DNA from 3 places in the Variovorax sp. P2_H12 genome. Region 3 is predicted to be linked to each of the others. Evidence: predicted binding sites of a transcription regulator. Region 3 holds the regulator's gene; each other region holds the start of a gene.

Region 1 (3,267 bases), on a different contig from region 3:
ATGCAGCGATCCGGGTCTTCGACGCGCTGGGGCTCCGCCCCGACGGCTGAGTCACCGCGCGCTCAGACCCAGACCCGCACGCGCGCCACCAGCTCGGGCAACGGCGCGGTGGCGTCCACCTCCAGTACCCCCGGTTCGCCGACCGGGGATTCCAGCGTCGCGAACTGGTTGGCGACCAGGCTGGCCGGAAACATGTGCGCGCCGGCGCGCGCCGCCACGCGACGCTCGGCCTCCTCGCGCGTCAGCGCCATGAAGACGAAGCGCAGGCCCGGAACTGCGGCGCGCAACCGCTCGCGGTAGTCGCGCTTGAGGGCCGAACAGGTCAGCACCGCCCCACCCTGGTGACGCGCCATTTCAAGGCCCAGCGCGGTCAGCCAGCCCGCACGGTCGGCGTCGGTGAGCGCAATTCCGGCGCGCATCTTGGCAACGCTTTCGGGCGAATGAAAGTCATCGCCTTCGATCAGTGGCAGTTCCATGTCCCGTGCCAATGCGGCGCCCAGGCTGGACTTGCCGCAACCGGAAACCCCCATCACCACCCACCAGGGAGTCGTCGTTGGTGGGGGAACGCAATTTTTTGCCATTCACTGCATTGTGTAACCAACTCGACCCATCCCGCTAGAACAGACTGCCCTGCCCTGCGGCGCCAGGTGGTCGGAACGCGCCGAGGTCGAGTGCGATGCGCTCGCGGTTGAAGCCGATGCGCCGGGCCGCCTTCTCGAAACGCTGACGGATCAAGTCGGCCCACAGCCCGCTGCCCTTCATGCGGGTCGCGAAGTCGGCGTCGTAGTCCTTTCCGCCACGCATCTCGCGGATGCGCGCCATGATGCGGTCCGCGCGCTGCGGGTAGTGCAGCTCGAGCCATTGCTTGAACAGCGGCGCCACCTCCCACGGGAGCCGGATGACCGTATAGAAAGCGCAACGCGCACCCGCCTCCCAGGCGGCCTCCAGCACTTGTTCCATGTCCTCGGTGACGAAGGGAATCTGCGGCGCCACGCTGACGCCGACCGGCACGCCCGCATCGGCCAGCGTGCGCAGGGTGCGCAGCCGCCGGTGCGGCGCGGCGGCGCGCGGCTCGAGCTTGCGCGCCAACTCGCCGTCGAGCGTGGTGATCGTGACGTAGACCGCCGCCAACCGGTCGGTCGCCATCGGCGCGATCAGGTCGAGGTCGCGCTCCACCGCGCTCGACTTGGTGACCAGGCCGAAGGGATGGCGGGTTTCCTTCAGCAGTTCGATGACCGAACGCGTAAGCCGCAGCTCGCGCTCGATCGGCTGGTAGCAGTCGGTGGCGGTGCCGATCGCGATCTGGCTGGGACGATAGCCCCTGCGGCCGAGTTCGCCGCGCAGCACCTCGGCGATGTTGCGCTTGGCGATCAGCTTGGTCTCGAAATCGAGGCCGGGCGAGAGATTGAGGTAGCTGTGCGTGGGCCGCGCGAAGCAGTAGATGCAGCCGTGCTCGCAGCCGCGGTAGGGATTGAGCGATCGATCGAAGGGGATGTCGGGCGAATCGTTGTCGCTCAGCACCGACTTCACGTCCTCGAAGCGGACCTCGGTCGCCAGCGGCGGCAGGCCCTCGGACTCGGCCTCGCCTTCTTCCAGCGTGCCCCAGCCGTCGTCGAAGGCATCGCGAACGTCGCGCTCGAATCGATGCGGCAGGCGCGTGGCCGCGCCGCGGCCCTTGAGGGCGTGGACGGGGATGAAGGTGTCGGCCATGGGGCGATCCGCATACTGTATGAAATCACAGTATTTCACGGTTTAACCCGGGCTGCAGCAACCGTTTGTACATATCTTCGGGAATTTTCGATCTCGAAAAGTAGCGTGCGCTCACAGACAGCAAAGCCGCCGAAATCTGAAGATCGCAACCACAAGAGTTTCTAGGACGGATGGGGTGCATGCGGTCGATGTACGGAATCACGCGCGGGCCGCGAGGCTGGAAAGTTCAATTGAAGCGCAGCGGCGTCACGCTGTTCAGGCAGTTCGGCTTCAAGATGCACCAGGGCGAGGCGATCGCGCTGTTGCGAGCCCAGGGATGGCGCGATCAGATGGTCAAGAAGCATCCGCCCGTTCCGCGGCGCAAGAGAGCCGACGTCCTCAGACGCAATAACAAGACCGGCATTCCGGGCGTGACCTGCCAGTTGGGCCCCGACGGCAAACCCCGCGCCTGGACCGCAAGGACCTATCTCGGCCCAGGCGAAATAGCCAACAAGTACTTCAGCGTCGGCCGCTATGGCCTCGAAGCCAAGCTGCTGGCTATCGCCGAACGTCAAGCGCAGCTTCGCCGGATGTCAGGACTGGCTTGCCCCCATCCGGACGAAGCGGATCTGCGCCTGGCGCCACCAAGGTCGTTGCCGTCGGATGGCCTTGCGCCTGTGACCGCAAGGGAAATAGTCCGCAGCAACAACAAGAGCGGCGTCGCCGGAGTTGCCTACCGACGGCAACACCCGGGAGATCCCGGTCGATGGACGGCCACCACCCGAGCGAGAGATGGCAAGCACCTGCGGCTGTCCTACTCCGTGCGGGAGCACGGAGAGGAGGCGGCCAAGGCGCTGGCCATCGCGGCGCGGCAAGACCAACTAAGGCAAATGGCAGCCAAGGCGAAGCGGAGGCCGGCGGAGCAAGCGTCCGCGTGCCCGGAGGGCAGCAATTCCGCCAAGGCAGCAGCATCGGATAACCCAACGAATGACGGAACGCGCGATCTGTAAAGCCCTGGCTCCGTGAAGCAGAGCCAGAGTTGGCACACAGGAAAAGGTTGGGGGCGGGCCTCCAGGCCTCCGAGAACCTGCTTGACGCCGTCCAGGCGTCGGCGCAATCGTCGGACAGGCGCTATGCCATCGGGGCGGCCGATATCCTGGAACTGATCAGCACCCAGGGGATGCTTGCCGAAGCACAACAAGAGCGCATTCGCTGCCGGGCCGAATGGCGATCGGCTCGGCTCCGGCTTCTTGCAAGTGCAGGCAGGTTAGGTCGCATGGAACTGGACCTTGCGGAACGCGCCGTTCGATGAACACGCTTGACGCATCCAGACACTCGGCTAAGCTGCAGATCGTCCGCCAGCACACCATGCCCCGCCGTCCCGAAAACCTCTACCCGCAGTACCACGCCCACATCTACTTCGGTCCCGGTACGGTCGCCCAGGCGCGCAAGATCGCCGAGGACGCGGGACACGAACTTCTGGTCGTGGTCGGCCGGGTGCACGAGCGACTGGTCGGCCCGCACCCGCACTGGAGCTGCCAGATCGCCTTCGACGCCGCCGAGTTCGACGAGGTCGTC
Region 2 (3,267 bases), on a different contig from region 3:
GCTGTTGTGGGGCGAGCACGACGTGACCGCGCAGGCGCGGTCGGTGGTGGCGCAGCTCGCCGCGGATCATCCGGGGCGCGAAGGCGTGGTGATCGAGGGAGCCGGGCACTGGGCCCAGTTCGAGCGGGCGGACGAGGTCAACGCGGCGCTGCTGCGGTTTCTGGCTTAGGCCTGTTCACAGACCCTAGATCCGCAGCGAAGCTTCATGGCGCCGCCAGAAGGCCGCGTCCGGAAACGAACCCGCACCGGCTGCCGCGTTGTCCGCCATATGCACCGGCCGGCCGGTGCCGGGAATCGTGCAGGTCACGGCGGGGTGGCTCAGCACGAACTTGAGCAGCACCTGTGCCCAGCTCGTGCAGCCGATCTCGGCGGCCCAGCCGGGCAGGGGCTTGTCGCGCAGTTGGCGCAGCAGTCCGCCGCCGCCAAAGGGCAGGTTGCCGATCACGGCCACGCCGCGCTCGGCCGCCAGCGGCAGCAGGCGCTGGGCCGCCTCGCGCTGGTCGATCGAATAGTTGATCTGCAGGAAGTCGAGCTTCTCGGCACGCAGCACCGCCTCGACCTCGGCATGGGCCGACGCGGTGTAGTGCGTGATGCCGATGTAGCGCACGCGACCCTGGTCCTTCCAGCCGCGCAGGGTCTTGAGGTGGGTGCGCCAGTCGACCAGGTTGTGCACCTGCATCAGGTCGATGCGATCGGTGCGCAGGCGCTCGAAGGACTGCTCCATCTGCGCGATGCCGGCATCGCGGCCGGTCGTCCAGACCTTGGTGGCAAGGAAGGCCCTGGCGCGCTGGTTCGACGCCGCCAGCAGGTCGCCGGTCACGGCTTCGGAGCGGCCGTACATCGGCGAGCTGTCGAGCACCGTGCCGCCGGCGACGAACAAGGCATCGAGCACGCCCGCAAGGCGCTGGTATTCGGCGCTGCCGGCAGCGACGTCGAAGCCGATCCAGGTGCCGCAGCCGACCACGGGCAGGGCTTCGCGGGTGGCGGGGATGGGGCGGGTGTTCATGCGCTTGGCCTCCCGGGGTTGCGCTGCCGCGCGCATCGGCAATGTGGCGCAGAGCGATAGGGCGACGCCCAGGCGCAGCAACTGGCTGCGGGTGAGGGCGGGTGCGGTGGGCATGGAGGGCTCAGGTCAGGGCCGACATCTGTGAGGCAGATGGTGATCGATTGACTGGAAACTCGTGCCAATGCCCCTGCGCCCAGGTCGGCATGGAAATAAAAAACGCTGGCGGATCGCAAGAATACTGTATAAAAATACAGCCATTCGATCCATCATGGGCCTTCCTTCCCTCGACTCTTTTTCCTCTTCCGCGCGCCACAAGATGTGGCGCGGGGATGAGCTGGGCGTGGCCGACGCGCAGGTCGTCGGCACCGGCCATGCCGCGCTCGATGCGCAACTGCCCGGGGGCGGCTGGCCGGTCGGGGCGATGACCGAATTGCTGCAGTCTTCTCCCGAGGCGCATTCGTGGCAGCTGCTGCTGCCTGCGCTCGCACAAGCCGTGCAGGGAGGCACCGGCCCGGTGGCGCTGATCGGTGCGCCCCACGAGCCTTTCGGGCCCTCGCTGGCGGCGGGTGGCCTGCCAGTCGAATCGCTGTTGTGGATCCGCAGCGAGGCGTCGGCCGCGCGGCTCTGGGCCTGCGAACAGGCGCTGCGCTGCGCCGACGTCGCTGCCGTGCTGGCATGGCTGCCGCAGGCGCGGGTGGGCGAGTTGCGGCGGCTGCAATTGGCGGCGGCGCAGCACGAGTCGCTGCTGTTCGTGTTCCGGCCCGCGACGGCGGCTGCGTCCACCTCGCCGGCACGCTTGCGGCTGCAACTGGCCACCTGCGAGGACGACCCTGCGCAGATCGACGTCCACATCCTCAAGCGCCGCGGCCCGCCGTTGGCTTCGCCGATCCAGCTGCCGGCACGCAGCGACCGCATGACGGCGCTGCTCGCCGCGAGCCAGTTGCGGCGCAAGCTGCGTCGTCAGCAGGAGAGCGCGGCGCAGGCGCCGGCAGGTGCCAAGGTGGTGCGCCTCGAATTCCATCAGGAACAACGACATGCACTGGATCGCATTGCGATGGCAGCCTGAACTGGCCCCCACGCTCCCCACTTCGTATGGTTCGCTGCCCCCCGAGGGGGCCGCAGACCGCCTTGGGGCGGCCCGGCGCCGGTCTGAACTGGCCCCCACGCTCCCCACTTCGTGTGGTTCGCTGCCCCCCGAGGGGGCCGCAGACCGCCTTGGGGCGGCCCGGCGCCGGTCTGACCCCGAGGCCGAGGTGCAGCCTCCGTCCGCCGAGGCGCTCGGCTGGTGGGCCCTGCAGTTCACGCCGCGCGTCGCCTGGGTCGATGAAGCGCTGTTGCTCGAGGTGTCGGCTTGCGAGCGCTTGTGGGGCGGGCGGCTCGGCCTGATGCGCCAGATCGTGCACCTCAATCCTGCGGCGCCGGTGCGCGTGCGGCAGGCCCAGGGCGCGACCAGCCTGGTGGCGCTCGCGCGGCTGCGGATGTTCGCGTGCGGCCGGCAGCCTCCGGCCGAGCTGCCGGGGGGCTTGCCGCTCGACACGCTGAGCGCCGCGCGCGATCACCTCGACGTGCTGGCGCACCTCGGCTGCCGCACCTGGGGCGAGGTGGCGGCGCTGCCGCGCGGCGGCCTCACGCGCCGCTTCGGCAAGGACCTGCGCGCGGCGCTCGATGAGGCGTGGGGCTTGCGTCCCGAAAGCCATCGCTGGCTCACGCTGCCCGATGTGTTCGAGCAGAAGCTGGAGCTGCCGGCGCTGGCCGAGGGCGCCAGCGAACTCATGTGGTCGGCCAACCGCCTGCTCGCGGCGCTGCAGATCTGGCTGCGCGCGCGGCAGCGCGGCGCGGTGTCGCTCGAGCTGCAATGGACGCTCGACCTCAAGCGCTTCAATGGTGTCGACTTGCCGCCGCACCAGCAGATCACGGTCCGCACGGCCGAACCGACGCAGGACATGGCGCACCTGCGCCGCCTGATGGCCGAGCGGCTGGCGCTCACGACCCTGGCGGCGCCGGCGAGCTGGTTGCGCCTGCGCACGCTCGAAACCACGCCCTGGGCCGGTGCGAGCACGAGCTTCCTGCCCGAGGACAACCGCAAGGGCGACAAACTGCACGAACTGGTCGAGCGGCTCAGTGCCCGGCTCGGGGCGCAGCAGGTGCTGGTGTCCGCGGCGCAGGCCGATCACCGGGCGGAGCGCATGCAGGCGTGGCAACCGGCCTTGCAAAGGAAGACGGCCACGCCGCCATCGCCATCGCAGCAGCAGCCTGATGCG
Region 3 (3,267 bases):
CAGCTCGAGCTCCCACTGACGGTCCTTGCGGCGCGGCACCGTGGCCTTCGCCAGCAGGCCGGGGCCGTCGACCGGGGCGCTTTGCGCCGGCAATTCGCGTTTCGACAGGTCGCCGGGCGTCTTGAGGTCGGGCGGTACTTCGATCACCAGCTCGGCGTGCGGGTTCTGCCAGCGCGCGCTCACCACCTTGCCTTCCAGGTAGAGCGGCCGGTCCTGGTCGAAACTGCTCCATCCGTGGTGGGCCCAGGCGAACGGCATCGCTGCGGGCAGCGCTGCAACGGCGAACATCAGGCTGCGACGTTTCATGCAGGGGGCTCCTTTCGCTCAGTAGGCGATCCAGCGGCCGCAGAACACGACGGCCAGCCAGATCGCAGTGGACGACAACATCTGTATCCGCGCCAGCCAGTCAAGTTTCGCCAGCGAGCGGCGGCCGTGGAACCACAGCGCGTTGCAGCCGGCCACGAGCAACAGCCCCATCTTCACCAGAAACACGCGGTTGGCGAGCAGCTCTGCGGGCTGGGTGGCGAACATCAGAGATCCGCTGGCTGCCGCGAGCGCGAAGCCTGTCAGCGCGATGGTCAGCGACAGCCTGGCCAGCCCCATGATCGGCAAGGCGGCCACACGGCCGAACACCCGAACCTCGAGCGCCACCAGATTGCCCAGGAGCAGCGCGATGCCGACGATGTGCGCGACCTCGAGCGCCGGATAGGCCCAAGGAATCGTGCGCAGCGCGTCGAGCATGGGGTCAGGCGGCCGGGCCGCTCGCCAGCAGTTCGAGCATCAGCGCGATCCGCGCCTTGACCGGACTCAGCGCCCCGGCGTCGCGCAGGCGCTGGTCGGGTCTCGGCAGGATCCGCCCTTCGGCGCAGCGCGTCGCGCGCACCACCGCCACGCCCTCGGCCTGCGCCCGAAGCGCCGCGGCTTCCAGCGCGTGGTGCAGCGTGCCGTTGCCGGTCGCGGCCAGCACGATCCCCTGCACCGGCTCGACGGCGCCGCGCCGGCGCTCCTCGAGCAGCGCATCGACGAGGGTGCCGCGCGCTTCGGCGTGGCTCGCGAGGATCTCCACGCGGGGCCAGGTCGCCGCGCCCGCCATGCGATCGAAGACGGCTCGAGCGGCCGGGTCGCCTGCCGGCCAGCACCTGAGCAGGCGCACCGTGCCTTCCTCGACATAGGCCAGCGGGCCGGCATCGCCCGAATCGAAGGCATCGAGCCTGTAGGTATGGACCTTCCGGACCTCGAGGGCGCCGTGAACGGTCCCCGCGCAGACGGCGACCACGCCGCATGCGTGCGGCGTCGCGGCGACGACGATGGCATCGCGCAGGTTCTGTGGTCCGTCGGGTGCAAGGGCGCTGGCCGGCCGCATCGCGCAGGTCAGGACCACCGGCTTCGAAGGCGCCAGCACCGACTGGAGGAAGAACGCGGTTTCTTCCAGCGTGTCGGTCCCGTGCGTGATGACGATGCCCGCCACATCTCGCTCTGCGAGCCAGTGGGCGCAGCGCTGCGCCAGCGCCCGCCAGATGGCGACGCCCATGTCCTTGCTGTCGACCTGCGACACCTGCTCGGCCTCCAGCCCGATGCCAGCAGGAGCGTCGATGCCGTGCAGCAGATCGGCGACGCCGACCTCGCCGGCGGTGTAGCCGATGTTGTCGCTCGCAGTGCCGGCACGTCCGGCGATGGTGCCGCCGGTGCCCAGGACGATCACGCGGCGCTCACGGTTCACGGAGATGGGGTCCATGGCTTGCCAACTTTTCAAAACTGGTTAAAAATACAGGTACTGGACGTTTAGCCAGTACCCCGTCAGGAGTCACCATGCAGTTCGCAGTCAAGCTTACAGCCCGCCAGCAGCAGATTCTGGATCTGATCCAGAGCGCCATCGCACGCACCGGTGCGCCCCCCACGCGGGCCGAGATCGCCGCCGAACTGGGGTTCAAGTCGGCCAACGCAGCCGAAGAGCATCTCCAGGCGCTGGCGCGCAAGGGTGTCATCGAGCTCGTGAGCGGCACCTCGCGTGGCATCCGGCTCAAGGGCGACGCACTGCGCTCCCTCAACGAATCCCGCAACAACCAGTTCTCGCTCTCCCTGCCGGGCATGGCACAGCTGGCATTGCCGCTGATCGGCCGCGTCGCCGCCGGATCGCCGATCCTCGCCCAGGAACACGTCGACAAGACCTACTACGTCGAGAACACCCTCTTCCAGCGCCAACCCGACTACCTGCTCAAGGTGCGCGGCATGTCCATGCGCGACGCCGGAATCATGGACGGCGACCTGCTGGCGGTCCAGGCCACCAAGGAAGCCCGCAACGGCCAGATCGTCGTGGCGCGGCTGGGAGACGAAGTCACGGTCAAGCGCCTCAAGCGCAACAAGCAGGTCATCGAGCTGCACGCCGAGAACCCCGACTACCCCACGATCGTGGTCCAGCCCGGCGAGCCCTTCGAAATCGAAGGCCTGGCGGTCGGCCTGATCCGCAACACGATGCTGATGTAAGGGCCAGTTCCGCGCCTGCGGTCACGCATGCGCACCCGATCCGGCCGCAACAGGTGGCGGGCGTATGGCGCGAAGAGCCATCACCCTGTCGAGGCCGATGAAAGCAATCCTGCCTGTGTTCAACCTCTGATTTTTCTGGAGTTCACATGGGAATCGCTCTCCTCAGCATTGCTGATCTTCTGACGCCGCTGCAGTCGCTGGCCAACCGCTGGATGCCACGGCGCCGTCCGGGCCGCACGATGTCATCGGGCCTGCGCTACGTCGGCGTTCGTCCCAGCTGCGGGCTTCGCCAGGGCGCTCCGGCAGCTGCAGGTGCGCCGGCACGCCCCCTGCGCGTCGTCCGGACGGTCGATGCGCAACAGCCGGGCCGGGCCGCCGGTCGTGTGGTGATCTCGGGCCGCATGGCGGATGTGTGTGCGGAGCTCGACCGCCTGGTGGCGCTGGAGGCCGCCGAGGCCACGCCCCGGCCAGCCCACATGCACTGAGCCCGCCCGCGAGGCGGACGCCGGCGTCGAGCAGGCGCCGGCAATCCGGGCCGACGCAGCAGACAAGTCGAGATACGCCGACACAGCATCCCGGTCGTGCGAGGCACAATGGCACGCCATGAACATTGTGATCCTCGACGACTATCAGGATGCGGTGCGCAAGCTGAGCTGCGCCTCCAAGCTCGACGCCTATGCGGCCAAGGTCTACACCAACACGGTCAAGGGCATTGGCCAACTCTCGGTGCGCCTGAAGGACGCCGATGTGATCGTGTTGATCCGCGAGCGCACCCAGATCTCC

What was found. Region 3 encodes LexA, which represses DNA repair genes until DNA is damaged. Its sites were predicted from a motif close to ACTGTATNNNNATACAGT; they were not measured.
Region 1: the regulator LexA is predicted to act here: its motif matches at 1,725-1,742, upstream of AC1DYK_RS24895 (PA0069 family radical SAM protein).
Region 2: the regulator LexA is predicted to act here: its motif matches at 1,244-1,261, upstream of imuA (translesion DNA synthesis-associated protein ImuA).

What each region holds. Positions count from the first base shown of each region.
Region 1 is NZ_JBFUFO010000033.1:151,594-154,860, reverse strand. Features, by position in the region: gene AC1DYK_RS24905 (3'-5' exonuclease) at 1-50, shown strand, start outside; gene AC1DYK_RS24900 (gluconokinase) at 63-530, opposite strand; gene AC1DYK_RS24895 (PA0069 family radical SAM protein) at 616-1,710, opposite strand; gene AC1DYK_RS24890 (AP2 domain-containing protein) at 1,890-2,699, shown strand; gene AC1DYK_RS24885 (DOPA 4,5-dioxygenase family protein) at 3,058-3,267, shown strand, end outside.
Region 2 is NZ_JBFUFO010000003.1:29,877-33,143, forward strand. Features, by position in the region: gene AC1DYK_RS02885 (alpha/beta fold hydrolase) at 1-169, shown strand, start outside; gene AC1DYK_RS02890 (aldo/keto reductase) at 185-1,120, opposite strand; gene imuA (translesion DNA synthesis-associated protein ImuA) at 1,275-2,072, shown strand; gene AC1DYK_RS02900 (Y-family DNA polymerase) at 2,260-3,267, shown strand, end outside.
Region 3 is NZ_JBFUFO010000024.1:534-3,800, forward strand. Features, by position in the region: gene AC1DYK_RS18430 (DUF6152 family protein) at 1-306, opposite strand, end outside; gene AC1DYK_RS18435 (hypothetical protein) at 325-741, opposite strand; gene AC1DYK_RS18440 (asparaginase) at 746-1,735, opposite strand; gene lexA (transcriptional repressor LexA) at 1,810-2,484, shown strand; gene AC1DYK_RS18450 (hypothetical protein) at 2,631-2,969, shown strand; gene AC1DYK_RS18455 (D-2-hydroxyacid dehydrogenase family protein) at 3,088-3,267, shown strand, end outside.